Regions from separate parts of the Streptomyces sp. NPDC020996 genome, predicted to be linked through region 2. Evidence: riboswitches for the same ligand, from Rfam matches in the RefSeq annotation. Region 2 holds a riboswitch; each other region holds the start of a gene.
The links. A riboswitch is a leader RNA that binds a small molecule or an ion and turns the genes downstream of it on or off. The one in region 2 is predicted to bind S-adenosylmethionine.

Region 1 (4,669 bases), on a different contig from region 2:
CGGGCACCTCGAAGGCGAGGTTGTCCTGCCGGTAGGAGGCGAACTCGTACTTCTTCTTGCGTTCCTCGGTGTCGGTGACGTTGGAGAAGGCGACGTCGACCTTGCCGCTGTCGATGCCGACGAAGAGGTTCTCCCAGGTGGAGTTCTTCAGTTCGGGCTTCAGGCCGAGGACCGCGGCGACGAGGCGGCCGAGGTCGGGCTCGGCGCCGGTGAGGGACTTCTGGTCGCTGCCGACGTACGCCAGCGGCGGGAAGCCGGACGGCAGCGCGCCGACGCCGATGACGAGCTTGCCGGACTTGCGGACGGAGGCGGGCAGTTCGGCGCTGATGGACTTCACCTCGGCGACCTTGAGAGTGGTCTCCTTCGCGGCGCCGTTGGACAGCCGTCCCACGGTCACGGACCCGGCGGCGGTGCTGCCGGTGCCGGTGGCCGCGTCACTGTCGCCGCCGCAGGCGGCGAGCCCGGCGGCGAGGGCGGTGACGGCGGTGGCCGCCGTGAGGCCGCGCAGCAGGTGACGTCGGGAGAGGTGGGAAGGCATGGCTGTTCCTTGTCGTTCGGTGAGGGTGTTGCTGGTGGTGCCTGTGCTACGGGGGTGGTGGTCTGGGGGGCGGCCGGTTCAGAGGACCTTGCTCAGGAAGTCCCGGGTCCGCTCGTGCCGGGGGTTGTCCAGGACCTCGGCGGGCGGGCCCTGCTCGACGACCCGGCCTTCGTCGAGGAAGACGATCCGGTCGGCGATCCGGCGGGCGAAGCCGATCTCGTGGGTGACGATGACGAGCGTGGTTCCGCTGCTCGCCAGGTCCTCGATGACGGCGAGGACTTCGCCGACGAGTTCGGGGTCGAGGGCGGAGGTGGGTTCGTCGAAGAGGATGACGCCGGGGCGCAGGGCGAGCGCGCGGGCGATGGCCACGCGCTGCTGCTGGCCGCCGGACAGCTGGCGCGGGTAGGCGCCGGTCCGGTCGGCGAGGCCGACCCTGCCGAGCAGTTCGCGGGCGAGTTCCCGTGCCTCGGCCTTGGCGAGCCGGCCGGTGGCGACGGGGGCGGCGGCCACGTTGTCCAGCACGGTCAGGTGCGGGAAGAGGTTGAAGTTCTGGAAGACGAAGCCGATGCGGCTGCGCTGGGCGAGGATGGTCCGCTCGCTCAGCTCCCTCAGCCGCTCGCCGTGCCGGCGTACGCCGATCAGCTCGCCGCCCACGCTGACGTGGCCGATCTCCGGCTTCTCCAGGTGGTTCATCACCCGCAGCAGGGTCGACTTGCCGGAGCCGGACGGGCCGAGGATCACGGTGACCTCGCCGGGGCGCACGGTCAGGTCGATGCCGTCCAGGACGCGGTGGGCGCCGTACCACTTGTGCACGTCGTGCACCTCGACCGCGGCGGGCCGGGTGCTGAGGGTCTCGGCGGTCATACGGCGGCCTCCCTGCGCGCACGGTCCCGCAGGTCGCGCAGGCCGGTGCGGAGCTTCTGCAGCGGCGTCGGCGGCAGGGAGCGGGTGGCGCCCCGGGCGTAGTACCGCTCGACGTAGAACTGGGCGACGGACACCAGGCTGGTCAGGATCAGGTACCAGACGGTGACCACCAGCAGCAGCGGCACGATGTCGCCGGGGTAGGTGCTGCCCATCGTCTGCGCGGAGCCGAACAGGTCGAGCAGGGACACGTAGAAGACCAGCGAGGTGCCCTTGATCAGGCCGATGAGCTGGTTGACGTAGTTCGGGACGATCGACCGCAGCGCCTGCGGGAGGACGATCCTGGTGAACTGGTAGCTCTTGGGCAGGCCGAGCGCCGCGGCGGCCTCGTGCTGGCCCTGGTCGACGGAGAGGAGGCCGCCGCGGACGACCTCGGCGGCGTAGGCCGCCTCGTTGAGGCTGAGGCCGACGACGGCGACCACCATGTCGGTGGCGAGCCGGGACTCGTCGAAGGTGAAGAAGGCGGGCCCGAAGGGGACGCCGAGGCTCAACGTCTGGTACAGGGCGCTGAAGTTGTAGAGGAACAGCAGCACCACGATCAGCGGGATGGAGCGCAGCGCCCAGACGTAGGTCCAGCTGACCGCGCGCAGCACCGGGGACTTCGAGAGGCGGGCCAGGGCGAGGAGGATGCCGCCGAGCAGGCCCAGCACGGCGCTGTAGGCGGTGACTTCGAGGGTGATGAGGAGCCCGTCGAGGATGGTCGGCCGAAGGAACCAGTAGCCGAAGCGGTCCCACTGGTAGAAGGGGTTGGTCGCCAGACCGTGCACGAACTGGGCCACGAGGACCAGGACGACCGCGGTGGCGATCCAGCGTCCGGGCCGCCGCAGCGGCTGGACGCGCTGTGCGGACAGGGTCTTTGACGGTGTGTCGGCGGGCGGTGCCCCGGCGAGGGACACGGCGCCTGGGAGTTCACTCATGGAGGGCTCCGGCTGGGTCGGACACCCCCGGACCGTGACGGCGTGTGCCGCGACGGCGAGCGGCGCATACGCGCGGGCGTACGGACCGGGGGCGGAAAGGACAACGGCACACCGGGCGGGCGGTGTTCGTCAGGGATGCGCGGGCCGCTCAGGCCGGTGGCCGGCCTGGGGGCCGAGTCTGCCGGTGCTGGTGGTCAGCCGTGGCAGCGGGCGCGGCCCGGTGCGGTACACAGTGCGCTGCTGACGCGCAGCAGATCGACGGCGCGGTCGGCGACGAGCGGCTTCGCGCACGGCGGTACGCAGCTCAGGGGACGGCGTGTCACCGTCCTGAAAGCTGCGTACATCTCGTCACCGTCACTGTTCCGGCCCTGCGGGCCTCGCGCTTACCGAAAAACGTCATCCGGTCCGGTCGTCACCTGGGGCACCCCACCGCTGAGCGAGGGTTGCCGGTCAGCGAGCCAGGGCTTGGCGCTGACGCTCATGACCGTTGTGAGCCGCAAGTCAATGCGCTCGGCCCGGCCGATGTCAACACCGGTCCACCAGGTGGAACGGTCAGGGGGTGTGGGCGGCCCAGTCCAGGATCCGGACGGCGGCTCCGGCGTCCTCCAGGCCCCGGCAGCGGGCGTGGTGGCGGCGGGCGATGCCGTCCAGGTCGAGGTGCGGTCCGAAGGCGGGGTGGGCGGTCAGGCGGCGGGCGTAGGCCCACAGGGCGGGGTGGGCGGCGACGCGGTGGACGGCGGAGGCGTCCAGGTGGTTGCGGTGCACCGTGTCGAGCAGCACCAGCGCGGACCACAACTCGACGTCGGCGGCGGTGACCTGATCGCGGATCAGGTACGTGCGCCCGTCGAGCCACCGCTCCAGGGCGCCCAGCGTGGTGAGCAACTCCTCCAGTGCGGCGGCGCGTTCGTCCGGCCCGGTGTCCGCGGCGCCGGCCCGCTGCGCGGCGCGTTCGATGCCGTGCGCGCACATCCGCTCGACGGCCTCGATCTCCGACTCCGCGCCGCGGGGGTACGGTGAGGGGCGGCCGGCGCCGAAGCCGCGGGCGAGGTCGCGCATGATGTCGGGGGCGTGGGTGCTGACGATGCGCCCGGACCAGTCGTCGCCGAGCACGGGTGCGACGGCGGGGCCGCCGTAGCGGTGGGCGCTGGCGTCGTACAGCGGGCGCAGGGCGTGGTAGCCGCCGTCGGGCAGGTCGGGGACGGCGGGCAGGACGGTGACCGGGCAGACGGCGTCCAGGCCGAGCAGGGTGTGGGTGACGGCGATGCGCAGGCCGTCGGGACACGCGGTCGACAGGTACAGGCGGTAGCGGAGCGGGACGGCGTAGTGACCGCTGCGGGCGTCCCTGCCGATCCGGCCCCGGAAGGCGGTGCCGGGCTCGGCGGACGCGTGGGCGGCCAGTGGTGCGATGGACATGACTCTCCCCGGGAGCGGGCGCGGACGTGCGCGCGGCGGAAGCGACGTCGGGCGGCTCGGCCGTAGGCACCCCTGTGCGCCGGCGCGGCGCGGCTCTGGGTCGCGCCGACGCGGATGGGTACGGCTCAGCGCAGAGGGGCGATCGCGCTGCACACACGCAGCAGATCGATGTGGCGGCGGGAGGTCAGCAGAGGCGAACGGCCCACGTGCGCGGTGACCCACTCGAGGCGCCTCATGCCATTCCCTACCCGTTCACTAGGATTCCCCTCTGGAGTGTCGGTCCGGGCGCGAGTGGCGTCAAGGGGCTGTCCATCAGGTGGCCGTCGCCGGTGGACCTCGGCGGCACGGCGGGGTTTCGCGGGCGGCCCGGCCCCGCCCGGCCGGGCGGCACGCGGCAGCCGCAGTGCGGGGTGCGGAGTCGCGCGACGCCGGAGGCTACGGAAAAAGGGGTCTCCGCGAGCTTCCGCCCGCGAAGACCCCTTCGCGCCGTCGGGACGACAGGATTTGAACCTGCGACCCCTTGACCCCCAGTCAAGTGCGCTACCAAGCTGCGCCACGTCCCGGCGCGCGTCACCCGGCCGAGCCGCGTGATCGTGCAGGTCAACCCTACCGCATACGGGCGGTCGTACCGAGCCGTCCCCGGGCGGCACCCGCCCCGCGGCGCGTGCGCGTGCACCGGACGCCGGACTCCTCCCCCGCCGCCGGGACCGATACCGTCTACCCGCCGCCCCCCGGGCAGGCCATGCACGACGTGGCACCCGGCACCGCGAGGCGCCGGGGGACGGGCGCCGGGTGAGGGGTGCCGGGTGACGGGCGCCGGGTGCCGGGTGAGGGGTGACGGGTGACGGGCGCCGGCTGACGGGCGCCGGGGCCCGCCTGT
Region 2 (4,669 bases):
ACTACGACGAACCAACAGTCCCGCGCCCGCGGGAAGGCCTCCGGTGGCGAGCGCCTCGCCGACTGGGCCGACGGCCGGCTGGGGATCTACTCCCTGGCCAAGACCAACATGCGCAAGATCTTCCCCGACCACTGGTCGTTCATGTTGGGCGAGGTCTGCCTGTACAGCTTCATCATCATCATCCTCACGGGTGTGTACCTGACGCTGTTCTTCCACCCCTCGATGAACGAGGTGGCGTACCACGGCAGCTACGTCCCGCTGCAGGGACAGCTGATGTCCGAGGCGTTCAACTCGACCCTGCACATCTCCTTCGACGTGCGCGGTGGCCTGCTCATCCGGCAGATCCACCACTGGGCCGCGCTGATCTTCCTCGCCGGCATGTTCGTGCACATGATGCGCGTGTTCTTCACCGGCGCGTTCCGCAAGCCGCGTGAGATCAACTGGCTGTTCGGCTTCCTGCTGTTCGTCCTGGGCATGTTCACCGGCTTCACCGGCTACTCGCTCCCGGACGACCTGCTCTCCGGCACCGGTGTCCGCTTCATGGAGGGCGCGATCCTGTCCGTGCCGATCGTCGGCACGTACCTGTCGTTCTTCCTCTTCGGCGGCGAGTTCCCGGGCGGCGACTTCGTGGCCCGCTTCTACTCGATCCACATCCTGCTGCTGCCGGGCATCATGCTCGGCCTGGTGGTCGGCCACCTGATCCTGGTCTTCTACCACAAGCACACGCAGTTCGCGGGCCCCGGCAAGACGAACAACAACGTCGTCGGCATGCCGCTGCTGCCGGTGTACATGGCGAAGGCCGGAGGCTTCTTCTTCCTGGTCTTCGGCGTGATCGCGGCCATCGCGGCGATCGCCTCGATCAACCCGATCTGGGCCCTGGGCCCCTACCGTCCGGACCAGGTGTCCACCGGCGCCCAGCCCGACTGGTACATGGGCTTCTCCGAGGGCCTGATCCGCACGATGCCCGGCTGGGAGATCAACTTCTGGGGCCACACGCTCGTCCTGGGCGTGTTCATCCCGCTGGTGATCTTCCCGCTGGTGCTGGTCACGATCGCGGTCTACCCGTTCATCGAGTCCTGGGTCACCGGCGACAAGCGCGAGCACCACATCCTGGACCGCCCGCGCAACGCCCCGACGCGCACCGCGTTCGGCGCCGCGTGGATCGCCTGGTACTTCGTGATGCTGATCGGCGGCGGCAACGACCTGATCGCCACGCACTTCCACCTGTCGATCAACGCCATCACCTGGTTCGTGCGGATCTCGTTCTTCGTCGTGCCGGTGCTGGTGTTCGTGGTCACCAAGCGGATCTGCCTCGGCCTGCAGCGCCGGGACAAGGAGAAGGTGCTGCACGGCCGCGAGGCCGGCATCATCAAGCGCCTGCCGCACGGTGAGTTCATCGAGGTCCACGAGCCGCTCAGCCAGGAGCAGCTGCACACCCTCACGGCGCACGAGCAGTACAAGCCGCTCCAGATCGGCCCGACGGTCGACGAGAACGGCGTCGAGCGCAAGGTGAGGAGCTCCCAGAAGCTGCGCGCCAAGCTGAGCGAGGCGTACTACGGCGAGGAGTCGCAGATCGCCAAGCCGACCGTCGAGGAGTACAAGGAGATCACGAGCGGCCACGGCCACCACTGATCGCTGAGGCGTCGCCACGCCCCGCACAGGGCCCCGTCCGGTCTACGGACGGGGCCCTGTGCCGTGCCGCGGCTGGATAGGGTGGAGGCACACTCTCTTCTACGACGTCTGGAGCGGCCTTATGAGCGCTGTGACCCCCGCTGGAGGCGACACCGCGGCGGGCCGCTCCTGGCCCGCCCTGCTGAACGGCCTGCTGGCCGGCCGTGACCTGAGCGCCGACGACACCGCCTGGGCGATGGACCTGATCATGCGCGGCGAGGCGACCGACGCGCAGATCGCCGGCTTCGTGGTGGCCCTGCGGGCCAAGGGCGAGACCGTCGAGGAGATCAACGGACTCGTCCGCACCATGTACGAGCACGCCAACGTCATCGAGGTGCCGGGCGCGGCCGTCGACATCGTCGGCACCGGCGGCGACGGGGCGAAGACGGTCAACATCTCCACCATGTCGTCGATCGTGGTGGCCGGCACGGGCGCGAAGGTCGTCAAGCACGGCAACCGGGCCGCGTCCTCCGCCTCCGGCGCGTCCGACGTCCTGGAGAAGCTGGGCGTCAACCTGGAGCTGCCGCTGGAGCGGGTCCCGGCGGTCGCCGAGGAGGCCGGCATCACCTTCTGCTTCGCGATCAAGTTCCACCCGGCGCTGCGCCACGCGGGCGCCGCGCGCGGGCAGCTGGGCATCCGCACCGTGTTCAACGCGCTCGGCCCGCTGACCAACCCCGCGAAGGTCAAGGCGCAGGCGGTGGGCGTCGCCGACCCGCGCATGGCGCCGATCGTGGCCGGCGTCTTCGCCGAGCGCGGCCACTCCTCGCTGGTGTTCCGCGGTGACGACGGCCTCGACGAGCTGACCACCACCGCCACCTCCCGGGTCTGGGTGGTCCGCGACGGCAAGGTCGGCGAGGAGGTCTTCGACCCGCGCGAGGTCGGCATCGACCTGGTGCCGGTGGAGGCGCTGCGGGGCGCTGACGCGTCCTACAACGCGGAGGTCGCCCGGCGGCTGCTGGAAGGCGAGGCGGGGCCCGTACGGGACGCCGTGCTGCTGAACGCGGCGGCGGCACTGGTGGCCCTGGAGCCGGGCCCGGGGTCGCTCGCCGAGCAGATCCGCGAGGGCATGGCCAAGGCCGCGGAGTCGATCGACTCCGGCGCGGCCAAGCGCACACTGGAGCGCTGGGTGGCCGCCAGCAACGCCTGACCGAGGTGCGCGCGGTCCCGCGATCCGGACAGGAGTTGCGGGACCGCGATCACCTCGCGTACGTTCCTGTCCAGGTCATGAGTGACAGTCATACGGCCCCGGCCGACTGTCCGGCAACCCTCCGTCCGTGGCGGGGTGCCCCGGGTGAAGACCAGGCCGTGGGCAGCGAGGTCCACGGCAAGCGCGGACCCCTCGCACACCAGGGGTCCTGGTCGTCGAGGAGCCTTCTGTGAGCAAGCGAATGCGATAGGGCGTAGAGCCCCGCCTCCGCGTACCCCCTTCACCTTTCCCGTGCTTGAGCCGTACCCGCTCGCGCGGTGAATCCCCTTGCCTTTCACAGGAGTTCGCCATGTCCGTCTGCACCGCTGCCACCACCCAGTCCATTTGCACCCCGCTGCCCGTTCTGGGTGGAGACGTCACCGTCCCGCTCGTCACCGGCGGCGAGGTCGCCTACGCCGCGCTCGACTACGCGGCCAGCGCGCCCGCCCTGCAGCGCGTCTGGGACGACGTGGCCGCGTACGCGCCGTACTACGGCAGCGTCCACCGCGGCGCCGGCTACCTCTCCCAGCTGTCCACCGACCTGTTCGAGAACGCCCGCCGGACGGTCGCCGAGTTCCTCGACTGCCGCGCCGACGACCAGCTGGTCTTCACCCGCTCCACCACCGACTCGCTCAACCTGCTCGCCGCCGCCCTCCCGGCCGGCTGCCAGGTCTTCGTCTTCGAGACCGAGCACCACGCCTCGCTGCTGCCGTGGCGGAACGCCCGCGTCACCTTCCTCGACGCCCCGCGCAGCCCGCGGCAGGCCGTCGAGACCCTGGAGCGCGCCCTGGCCGCCCGCGATCCGCACGGACCCGCCCTGGTCTGCGTCACCGGCGCCTCGAACGTCACCGGCGAGCTGTGGCCGGTGCGCGAGCTGGCCGCCGCCGCCCACGCGCACGGCGCCCGCATCGTCCTGGACGCCGCCCAGCTCGCCCCGCACCACCCGGTGAGCGTCCGCGACCTGGACGTCGACTGGGTCGCCTTCTCCGGCCACAAGCTGTACGCCCCCTTCGGCTCCGGCGTCCTGGCCGGCCGCGCCGACTGGCTGCGCGCGGCCGAGCCGTACCTCGCGGGCGGCGGCGCCAGCCGCCGGGTGACCCGGCGCGCGGACGGGGGAGTGGACGTGGAGTGGCACGACAGCGCCGCCCGGCACGAGGCGGGCTCACCCAACGTCATCGGCGCCTACGCGGTCGCGTCGGCCTGCAAGGCGCTCACCGAGGCCGGCTTCGACGCGCTGGTGGCCCGCGAGCAGTACCTGATCGGCAAGGTGCGAGCAGGACTGGCCGAGGTCCCGGAGGTCAGGGTGCTGTCGCTGTTCGGCGACGACGCGCCCCGCGTCGGCGTCATCTCCTTCGTCGTGGAGGGCTGGAACAGCTCCCACTTCGCCGCCGCCCTGTCCGCCGAGTACGGCATCGGCGTCCGCGACGGCCTCTTCTGCGCCCACCCCCTGGTCCGTACCCTGCTGGGCAGCGACCCGCGGACCCAGGGCGAGTGCGGCGCCCCCGAGGCCGCGCCGGGCGAGAACTCCCTGAACGCCGTCCGGGTCAGCTTCGGCGCCGGAACGCCCGACGAGCATGTGGAGCGGTTCGTCGACGCCGTGCGGGAGCTGGTGCGCGACGGGGCGAAGCTGCGCTACCGGACGCAGGACGGCCGTTGCGTCCCCGCGGTGTGAGCCGGCAGCGCCCGTGGGGCGGCGGTCAGGAGTCGAGGCCGATCGCGAACGCCGCCTCCAGGTCGTGCTGCGAGTAGGTGCGGAAGGCGACGTGCGTGTCCGTCGCCTCCACGCCCGGGATCTTGCTGATGCGCCCCGGG
Region 3 (4,669 bases), on a different contig from region 2:
CATCTCCTTGATCACCATGGAGGCGATGTCGACGGCGGGCACCTTCGCCATGCCGAGATCGATCTCGCCCTCCCATGCCGCGGGATCGGCCCAGGCCGCGACGGCGCGCTGGAGCCGGTCGGCGTACGCCTCGGCCCAGTCGGGCTCCGCGGTGAAGTCGCGGGAGGTCAGTTCCTCGGGGAGCTGCTTGCGCAGCGCGCGGTGCTCCAGGCCGTGGGAGGTGTAGAGGACCCAGTGGTTGACCAGCGCCCGGACGTCCCAGCCGGGGCAGTGGGTGGGGTCGCTCAGCCGGTCCGCCGGGACGCCGCGCGCGATGCGGGCAGCCTCGGCGGCGCATTCGGCCATGTGGGCGTGCAGCTCGTCGGTTCCGGGGTTCAGGTCGTCGTGCGTCATGCACACCACGCTAGGGACAGCCCGCCGAGGACTCTTGAACAAACGCGACACCCGCCCCGGCGTACCCGCTCACAGGGCCGATGGCCGTGGATACAGCGCGCGGTCGCCGAGCCGGAACGCTTCCGACAGGCAGGCGCCCCGGTCGAGTCCGGCGCACCGGCGGAGGTACACCTGCGCCGCATGTGAGGCATGTCATGAAAAGAACACCAATGAGAGTGACCACCAGGCGAGACCGGACCGTCCTTCCCTACAATTCCTATCGGTTTACTAGGAAAAGGTTGACGGCCCGTCCGTCGGATGCGGAGGATGCATGTATGTCTTCCGCGCAGCAACGACTCGCTCGTCGTCGGCACGTCGACTTTGTTCACGCCGGCAGCGTCCCCCGCCATTGCATGTGAGGCACGCGCCCCACACGCCGCGAGTGCCACTCCGCTCCTTCTCCCTCATTCCAGGTGGTCAGGCGAACCCACCCCACTGGGCCTGACGACCCGACGTACTCATGAAGGACGACCGTCATGACCACGGGACTTCCGGCCCAGGCCACTCCACCGGATGCACCGCCACCGGACATGCGCCGTCTCCGCCTCGTGGACGACACCGCGCAGAGCGACACGCAGGAGGGTGGTTCCCCGCCCCTGGTCGGCTACCTCATCCTCGTTCCCGAGGGCACCGATCCGGCCGGGCTCTTCGCCAAGGGCGTGACACGGCCCGAGATCCGACCGGTCGCCTACACGGACTCACCTCCCGTGCGGCAGACGGGAGAGGGAGTCGTCCGGGTCGACACCGGACGACATGTCGCAGAGGTGGACGGACGTGAACTCGACCTGAGCTACCTGGAGTTCGAGCTGCTCGCCCACCTCGTTCGGCAACCCCACCAAGTGCACTCGCGCGAGGCGTTGATAGCCGGCGTCTGGGGCTACGACCACATCGGCGACGGCCGCACCGTGGACGTCCACATCGCGCGCCTGCGCCGCAAGCTGGGCAGCGCACACCGGCACCGGATCGTCACCGTACGGGGCGTGGGCTACAAGTACGTGCCCGACCAATGAGAGATTCTCAACACCGCCTGCGACTCACGAACTTGAGGAGGTCACCGCCATGGGCGTTGCCACTGCGCCGTCCGGATCCGCCGGGAAGTCCGACCGGACCGGGCCCGGCCGTGCGCACTGGCTGCACGTGGCTCGCGAGACGGCGGAGGACCTGACCACGGACGCGGCGGCCAGGGAGCACGCGGGCAAAGCCCCGTTCGACGAGGTGTCCCGGCTGCGTGAAGCCGGGCTGCTGACGCTTCTCGTGCCGGCCGAGTCCGGGGGAGGCGGCGCGGACTGGACGACGGCGTACGCCGTCGTCCGGGAGATCGTCGCCGCCGACGGCGCCATCGGGCAACTGCTCGGCTGTCACTACTTCCTGTCATGGAGCGCCCGGTTCTTCGCCCAGCCCGCCGCCGCCACCCGGATCGAACAACAGTCGGCGACGCAGCAGTGGTGCTGGGGCGGCGGTCTCGCCCCGCAGGAACTGCCTCTGACCCTGACCAGGAAAGGCAGGGGCTACGTACTTGACGGTCGGCAGAGCTACACCACCGGGGTCCTGGTCGCCGACCGCCTCGCCGTGCGGGCCGAGCGGGCCGACACCGGCGAACCGCTCGTCGTCGTCGCCGATCCCGCCCATCGCCGCGTGCGGATCTACGGCGACGCGGACACCTTCGGCCAGCGGCTCGCGGCCGGCGGCAGCGTGGAGTTCGACGCCGTGCCGATCGCCGCCCACGACGTACTCGGCTCCCTGTCCGCAGACGACGACGTGCTGTCACCCCAGGCCGCTCTCACATCACCGATCGGACGCCTCCTGTCCGTCCAACTCCTTCTCGGCATTGCCGAGGGAGTGCTCGCCGAGGCCCGTGAGTACACCAGGGCGGGCCGTTCGTCCTGGCATCCTGCCCGGCCGGGCGGCTCTCCTGAGGATCCGTACGCGCTGACCGCCTACGGAGAGCTCACCGTCCTCACCCGTGCCGCCTCCGCACTCACCGGTCAAGCGGTGGAAGCCGTGCACGGCGGCCTGGCACGCGGCGAGGACCTCACCTACGACGAGTACGCTGACATCTCGGTCCTCGTGACCATGGCCGAAGCCGCCGCTTCCAGAGCCGCGCAGGAATCCACCACCCGCGCCCTCGACGTCATCGGCTCCCGCTCCGCTTCCGCGCGGCTGGGCTTCGACCGCTTCTGGCGCAATGCGAGGACCCACACCTTGTACGAGCCTGCCGCCCAGCGGCTCCGCGACGTCGGCGACTACTTCCTCAACGGGGCACACCCTCCGTTCGTCCTGCCTGCCTGACCCGGAGGCCGTGGAGCGCCTGGACGTCAGTCGGCCCCGGACCTGATCCAGGGTCAGGGCCCGTCTTGACGCCGGAAGAACTGCCGATCTACGGTGAGCGCGAGCTACGAGTTCCGGTGATCAAGCCCTGGCTGGCCGGACGGCAACCCTCGACGCAGTGGGGTGCCCCAGGTGAAGGCTCGGCGGATTTTCTCATTCTGCAAGTGCGCTCACTCGGCCCCGAGGCGGGCCAGAACCCGGGAGGACGGCATGGCTGGAGCCTTGATGCTGTGCTCCCGGCTTCATGTCGATCTGCTGCTGGTGTCCAGCTGTCTGTGTACGGGCTGATCCACCCCTCCTCGGGCCGGCAGACCTGCCACCCGCCCGTTTGACCCTCTCCACCTCCTTTCTCCCTTTCCCACGTGACCGGCACGCCACGGCACAGCCCTGCGTCACGGCTGCCTGCGCACCCCCGATACGGAAGCAGAGATTCCTGATGGCACTGCACAACGGCCCGACACCGGACAGATCCCTCCGGTCCGGCCTCGGCGCGATATCCCTCGGCACGGCGTTCCTGGTGGCGCTGACCGGCTGCACCAGCAGCAAGGACGGCAGCACCGCGAGCTCCGCCGCGGCGATCACCGTCGGTACGACCGACCAGGTCACCAGCCTCGACCCGGCCGGCTCGTGGGACGCGGGCTCCGGCACCGTCGAGAGCGAGGTCTTCGCGACCCTGCTCAGCCAGAAGAACGGCTCCGCGGAGGTCTCCCCGGATCTGGCCACCGGAATCGAGCTGACGGGACCCAAGGAGTACACCGTCACGCTCAAGAAGGGCCTGAAGTTCGCCAACGGCCACGAACTCACTTCGTCTGACGTCAAGTTCAGCTTCGACCGGAATCTGAAGATCGCCGACGAGAACGGACCGTCGTCGCTGCTGTACAACCTCTCCTCGGTCGCCGCCCCGGACCCGGCCACCGTCGTCTTCACCCTCAAGTCGGCCGACGACACGCTGTTCCCGCAGGTGCTGTCCACGGCCGCCGGCTACATCGTGGACGAGCAGGTGTTCCCCGCGGACAAGATCCTCGACGACAAGTCGATCGTCACGGCCAAGCCGTGGAACGGGCCGTACGGCATCCAGAGCTACGACAAGAACTCGCTGGTGTCCTTCACCGCCAACGCCGAGTACCAGGGCCAGTTGGGCACGCCGAAGACCAAGAACGTCCGGCTGAAGTACTACACCGACGCCGGCAATCTGAAGCTCGACGTCCAGCAGGGCACCATCGACGCCGTCTACCGCACGCTGACCACGACCGACCTGGACGACCTCGCCAAGCAGAAGGGCGTCAAGGTCCACACCGGTTCCGGCAACGGAATCCGCTACATCGTCTTCGACCTGGCCGCCCAGCCCTACGGCACCAAGACCAAGAACGCCGACGCGAAGAAGGCGCTCGCCGTCCGCCAGGCGGTCGCGGACTCCGTCGACCGGTCCCAACTCGCCCAGCAGGTCTACAAGAACACCTACCAGCCGCTGTACAGCTCCGTCCCGGACGGACTGACCGGTGCCACCCCGTCCTTCAAGTCGCTCTACGGCGACAAGAAGGGCGGCCCCGACAAGGCCGCCGCGGCGGCCCGGCTGAAGGCGGCGAAGGTCAGCACACCGGTCACCCTCAACCTCCAGTACAACAGCGACCACTACGGCTCGTCGTCGGCCGACGAGTACGCGCTGATCAAGACGCAGCTCGAAGCGACCGGGCTGTTCAAGGTGAACCTGCAGTCCACCGAGTGGACCCAGTACGGCAAGGACCGCGTCAAGCATCTCTACCCGCTCTACCAGCTCGGCTGGTACGCCGACTACCTCGACGCCGACAACTACCTCTCGCCCTTCTACTCGGCCAACAGCTGGGTCGCCAACGGCTACGACGACCCCGCCGTGCGCACGCTGATCAAGAAGGAGGAGACCGAGACGGAC
Region 4 (4,669 bases), on a different contig from region 2:
GCTACGTTGCGCAGACCCTCGCGCACGAGCGCCTGGGCGAGCACGGTCGCCGTGGTCGTACCGTCACCGGCGACGTCGTCCGTCTTCTTGGCGACTTCCTTGACCAGCTCGGCGCCGATCTTCTCGTACGGGTCCTCGAGTTCGATCTCCTTGGCGATGGAGACACCATCGTTGGTGATCGTGGGGGCGCCCCACTTCTTCTCGAGGACGACGTTGCGACCCTTGGGGCCGAGCGTCACCTTCACGGCGTCCGCGAGCTGGTTCATGCCGCGCTCGAGGCCGCGCCGCGCCTCCTCGTCGAACGCGATGATCTTGGCCATGTGAAGTGGTCCCTCCAGGACTGGGGGTGATTCCTTCGGACCGCGCCCGCGCCCGCGACGGACGGCTCGCCTGCCTCGTGGTTCCTTGCCCCACCCGGCCTGCGGGCCTCACCGACCCGGTCCTTCGTTGTCACTCTCACCTTCAGAGTGCTAACGCCAATGATTAGCACTCGACCCCTCCGAGTGCAAGACGCGCCCGCGGAGCGGGCTCGTTGGGGGGTGGCGGTCGGGTGACGGGCGGGAGCAAGACGCGCCCGCGTTGCGGGCGGGGGCTTCCTCGCCCGCGAACGTGCGTGCGGGCAGGACGAAGGGCCCGTACCCCGGGAGGTACGGGCCCTTCGACGGAAGACGTCGCTGCGGTTCGGTCGGTCGCGCGTATCAGGCGGTGACGCGCACCATGTCGGCCTGCGGGCCCTTCTGGCCCTGCGAGATCTCGAACTCCACCCGCTGGCCCTCTTCCAGGGTGCGGTACCCGTCCATCTGGATGGCGCTGTAGTGGACGAAAACATCCGCACCACCGTCGACCGCGATGAAGCCGTACCCCTTCTCCGCGTTGAACCACTTGACGGTGCCCTGAGCCATGCCTAACTCCCCTATTACTGGCCCTTGCACGGACCCGCACTTCGCGGATCCGGGTCAGACCTCACCCCCCACGGATTGGGGGCGTGCGCCGGAACGCGTCGACCGCGGCCGAATGTATCTGCCCAACTGCCGTCTGCAACAGGTCAGTCGGACGAGAATTCCGGACGGAAGGGGTCCGGAATGTAGTAAGAATTCCCCCGAATTCAGGGCAAGTCGGGCCGCACATAAAGAGCGAATGGCGCAAAAGACTCGCACACTTTGGCTATTTCTCGACGCATCGGAGCGGGCACTGATCGCGTCCGGCGCGCGGAGCCGGGGGTGGGTTCCCCAACTGTACCGCGCTCAACCATACAGAATTGCCCCCTCCGCTTCTCTCACGGAGGGGGCAATCGGTCAGAACTCTGCGTCACCGTCGTTACCGGCGGTAAACGAACGGCCAGGTCAGCCGCCCGCGACGGCCGGGATGATGGAGACGCCGGCCCCGTCGGGGGTGACGGTCTCCAGGCCCTGCTCGAAGCGGACGTCGTCGTCGTTGACGTAGACGTTGACGAAGCGGCGCAGCTTGCCCTGGTCGTCCAGGACGCGGGCGGCGATGCCCGTGTGGTTCTTCTCCAGATCCGCGATGACCTCGGCGAGGGTCGCGCCCTCGGCGGGGACCTCGGCCTGACCGCCGGTGTAGGTGCGCAGGATGGTGGGGATGCGAACGGTCACGCTCATGCGGTTTGACCTCCAGTGACTACAAGACTACTTTGCGTTTCGGCCGCCGGGCCGGCGGTTTCGGCCTGTGGAGCCGGCGTAAGACCTCGGCTTGGGTCCGGCCCGGGGGCGGTCGGCCGGGAAGCAGGAAGCCCAGCGGGTGACCACTGGACTCCCCGGGACACCGAGGAGGAGGTCAAGCGAGGCCGGCCTCTCGGAACGACTCAAGGTTGGGGCGGATGGTCGCGGTGAGGCCGGTGCCGGCCACCGCGTCCAGCGTCTTCAGGCCGTCGCCGGTGTTGAGGACGACGGTGGTCTTCGTGGGGTCGAGGACGCCGTTGTCGATCAGCTTCTTCGTCACGCCGACCGTCACGCCGCCCGCCGTCTCGGCGAAGATGCCCTCGGTCCGGGCGAGCAGCTTGATCGCGTCGACGACCTGCTCGTCGGTGACGTCCTCCACGGCGCCGCCGGTGCGGCGGGCGATGTCGAGGACGTAGGGGCCGTCGGCCGGGTTGCCGATGGCGAGGGACTTGGCGATGGTGTCCGGCTTCTGCGGGCGGACCACGTCGTGGCCGGCCTTGAAGGCGGTGGACACCGGCGAGCAGCCCAGCGCCTGCGCGCCGAAGATCTTGTACGGCTTGTCCTCGACGAGCCCGAGCTTGATCAGCTCCTGGAGGCCCTTGTCGACCTTGGTGAGCTGCGAGCCGGAGGCGATGGGGATGACGATCTGGTCCGGCAGCCGCCAGCCGAGCTGCTCGCACACCTCGTACGCCAGGGTCTTGGACCCTTCCGCGTAGTACGGCCGCAGGTTGACGTTGACGAAGCCCCAGCCCTCGCCGGCCGGGTCGCCGATGAGCTCGGAGCAGAAGCGGTTGACGTCGTCGTAGTTGCCCTCGATGCCGACGAGGTCGCCGCCGTAGATGGCGGCCATGACGACCTTGCCCTGCTCCAGGTCGTGCGGGATGAACACGCAGGAACGGAGGCCGGCGCGGGCGGCCGCGGCGCCGACGGCGCCGGCCAGGTTGCCGGTGGAGGAGCAGGAGAGGGTGGTGAAGCCGAAGGCGCGGGCGGCCTCCAGGGCCTGGGCGACCACACGGTCCTTGAAGGAGTGCGTCGGGTTGCCGGAGTCGTCCTTCACATACAGCCCGCCGGTCACGCCGAGCTCGCGGGCGAGGTTGTCGGCCTTGACGAGCTTGGTCCAGCCCGGGTTCAGGTTGGGCTTGTCGGCCACGTCCGCGGGGACGGGCAGCAGCGGCGCGTAACGCCAGATGTTCGCGGGTCCCGCCTCGATGCGCCTGCGGAGCTCCTCGGTGTCGTAGGCCGAGAAGTCGTACGCGATCTCCAGCGGGCCGAAACACTCCTCGCAGGCGAAGACCGGTCCGAGGGGGACGCGGTGGCCGCATTCGCGACAGGACAGAGCCGCGGCGGGGCCGAGGTCTACGGTGGAGTCCGTGGTGCTTGCAACAGTCTGCACAGCCATGTGAGGCGAGGCCCTTTCTCCTCATCTTCCTCACGACGCATCTCGCCGTGAGACGGATTTGGCACCTTCCCTAGCCGGGAGCCTCGCGCGGCGATCAACGGTGATCGGTACGAGAACCGGCTGGAGGGTTGCCGGGGCTTCATCGGGCCGTGTCCCTCTGCCCCTCTGGATGAGCGGTATTCGGTTGTGAGCGCGTGGCGACCCCCGACATGCGATGGTCATCAGCGTTGTTCAAGACTGTAACCGAAGGCCAGGACAGTTGAGATAGCCGTCCGAACCGCGAGATGGATCACAGGGTCCGCTCGCCGAGAGAACGCAGAGGAGCCGCGCACTGTGCTGAACGAAGTCGAGCGCTGGCTGGAAACCCGCTCCTGGTCCGTGACCGACCGGCCGCTGCACATGGTCCTGGCTGCCAAGCAGCGCACGGGCCAGTCGGTCAGTGTCGTGCTGCCCGCGCTCAACGAGGAGGGGACGGTCGGCGACATCGTCGCGGTCATCCGTCACGACCTCATGCAGCAGGTCCCGCTCGTCGACGAGATCGTCGTCGTCGACTCCGGGTCCACCGACCGCACGTCCCAGGTCGCCGCGGCGGCGGGCGCGCGGGTGGTCCACCGCGACGACATCCTGCCGCGCATACCCGCCGTCCCCGGCAAGGGGGAGGTGCTGTGGCGCTCCCTGCTCGTCACGAGCGGGGACATCGTCTGCTTCATCGACGCCGACCTGAAGGAGTTCTCCTCCGACTTCGTCTCCGGGATCGTGGGCCCGCTGCTCACCGACCCCGGGGTCGATCTGGTCAAGGCGATGTACGACCGTCCGCTCGGCGGCGCGGCGGGCCAGGGCGGCCGGGTCACCGAGCTGATGGCGCGCCCGCTGCTGAACATGCACTGGCCGCAGCTGGCCGGGTTCGTGCAGCCGCTCGGCGGCGAGTACGCCGCCCGCCGCAGCCTGCTGGAGCAGTTGCCCTTCCCGGTCGGCTACGGGGTGGAGCTGGGCATGCTGGTCGACGCCCTGCACCTGGTGGGCCTGGACGCCCTCGCCCAGGTCGACGTGGGCGTGCGCAAGCACCGGCACCAGGACGGGCAGGCGCTCGGCCGGATGGCCGCCGCGATCTACCGCACCGCCCAGCTCCGTCTGGCCCGCGGCCACCTCATCCGGCCCGCGCTCACCCAGTTCGAACGCGGCGAGGACGGTTTCGAGCCGCGCACCTACTCCGTGGACACGGAGGAACGGCCGCCGATGGCGGAACTGGCGGAGTACCAGACCCGCAAGGTGGCGTGAGCGCTCCGCTGGTGGTGCGGCGGCATGCCGTGCCGTGCCGCGGCATGCCGGCGGGCGTCTGCCGCGCCGTCGTGGCCGGTCGCGCAGTTCCCCGCGCCCCTACGGAGCGCTGCCAGGCCGCCACGAAGGTGCCACCGACCCTGCCGCGCCGCGCCGTCAGTCGTCTGCCGCACCGTCGTGGCCGGTCGCGCAGTTCCCCGCGCCCCTACGGGCGCTGCCAGGCCGCCGCGAAGGTGCCACCGACCCTGCCGCGCCGTCAGTCGTCTGCGGCACCGTCGTGGCCGGTCGCGCAGTTCCCCGCGCCCCTACGGGC

Region 1: another riboswitch for S-adenosylmethionine. It lies ahead of AB0G63_RS11335 (amino acid ABC transporter permease); the one in region 2 lies ahead of AB0G63_RS06330 (aminotransferase class V-fold PLP-dependent enzyme).
Region 3: another riboswitch for S-adenosylmethionine. It lies ahead of AB0G63_RS01565 (ABC transporter substrate-binding protein); the one in region 2 lies ahead of AB0G63_RS06330 (aminotransferase class V-fold PLP-dependent enzyme).
Region 4: another riboswitch for S-adenosylmethionine. It lies ahead of thrC (threonine synthase); the one in region 2 lies ahead of AB0G63_RS06330 (aminotransferase class V-fold PLP-dependent enzyme).

Annotation. Positions count from the first base shown of each region.
Region 1 is NZ_JBFADM010000011.1:150,649-155,317, reverse strand. It holds gene AB0G63_RS11345 (ABC transporter substrate-binding protein) at 1-538, opposite strand, end outside; gene AB0G63_RS11340 (amino acid ABC transporter ATP-binding protein) at 617-1,402, opposite strand; gene AB0G63_RS11335 (amino acid ABC transporter permease) at 1,399-2,376, opposite strand; SAM riboswitch class IV at 2,751-2,862, opposite strand; gene AB0G63_RS11330 (glutathione S-transferase C-terminal domain-containing protein) at 2,929-3,789, opposite strand; gene AB0G63_RS11325 (putative leader peptide) at 3,915-4,025, opposite strand; tRNA gene AB0G63_RS11320 (tRNA-Pro) at 4,279-4,352, opposite strand.
Region 2 is NZ_JBFADM010000005.1:237,278-241,946, reverse strand. It holds gene AB0G63_RS06340 (cytochrome bc complex cytochrome b subunit) at 1-1,632, shown strand, start outside; gene trpD (anthranilate phosphoribosyltransferase) at 1,754-2,818, shown strand; SAM riboswitch class IV at 2,892-3,008, shown strand; gene AB0G63_RS06330 (aminotransferase class V-fold PLP-dependent enzyme) at 3,168-4,529, shown strand; gene AB0G63_RS06325 (Lrp/AsnC ligand binding domain-containing protein) at 4,555-4,669, opposite strand, start outside.
Region 3 is NZ_JBFADM010000002.1:45,823-50,491, reverse strand. It holds gene AB0G63_RS01580 (TIGR03086 family metal-binding protein) at 1-393, opposite strand, end outside; gene AB0G63_RS01575 (winged helix-turn-helix domain-containing protein) at 909-1,442, shown strand; gene AB0G63_RS01570 (acyl-CoA dehydrogenase family protein) at 1,492-2,721, shown strand; SAM riboswitch class IV at 2,824-2,933, shown strand; gene AB0G63_RS01565 (ABC transporter substrate-binding protein) at 3,197-4,669, shown strand, end outside.
Region 4 is NZ_JBFADM010000004.1:180,196-184,864, forward strand. It holds gene groL (chaperonin GroEL) at 1-320, opposite strand, end outside; gene AB0G63_RS04880 (cold-shock protein) at 699-902, opposite strand; gene AB0G63_RS04885 (MoaD/ThiS family protein) at 1,344-1,619, opposite strand; gene thrC (threonine synthase) at 1,795-3,078, opposite strand; SAM riboswitch class I at 3,097-3,254, opposite strand; gene AB0G63_RS04895 (glucosyl-3-phosphoglycerate synthase) at 3,412-4,356, shown strand.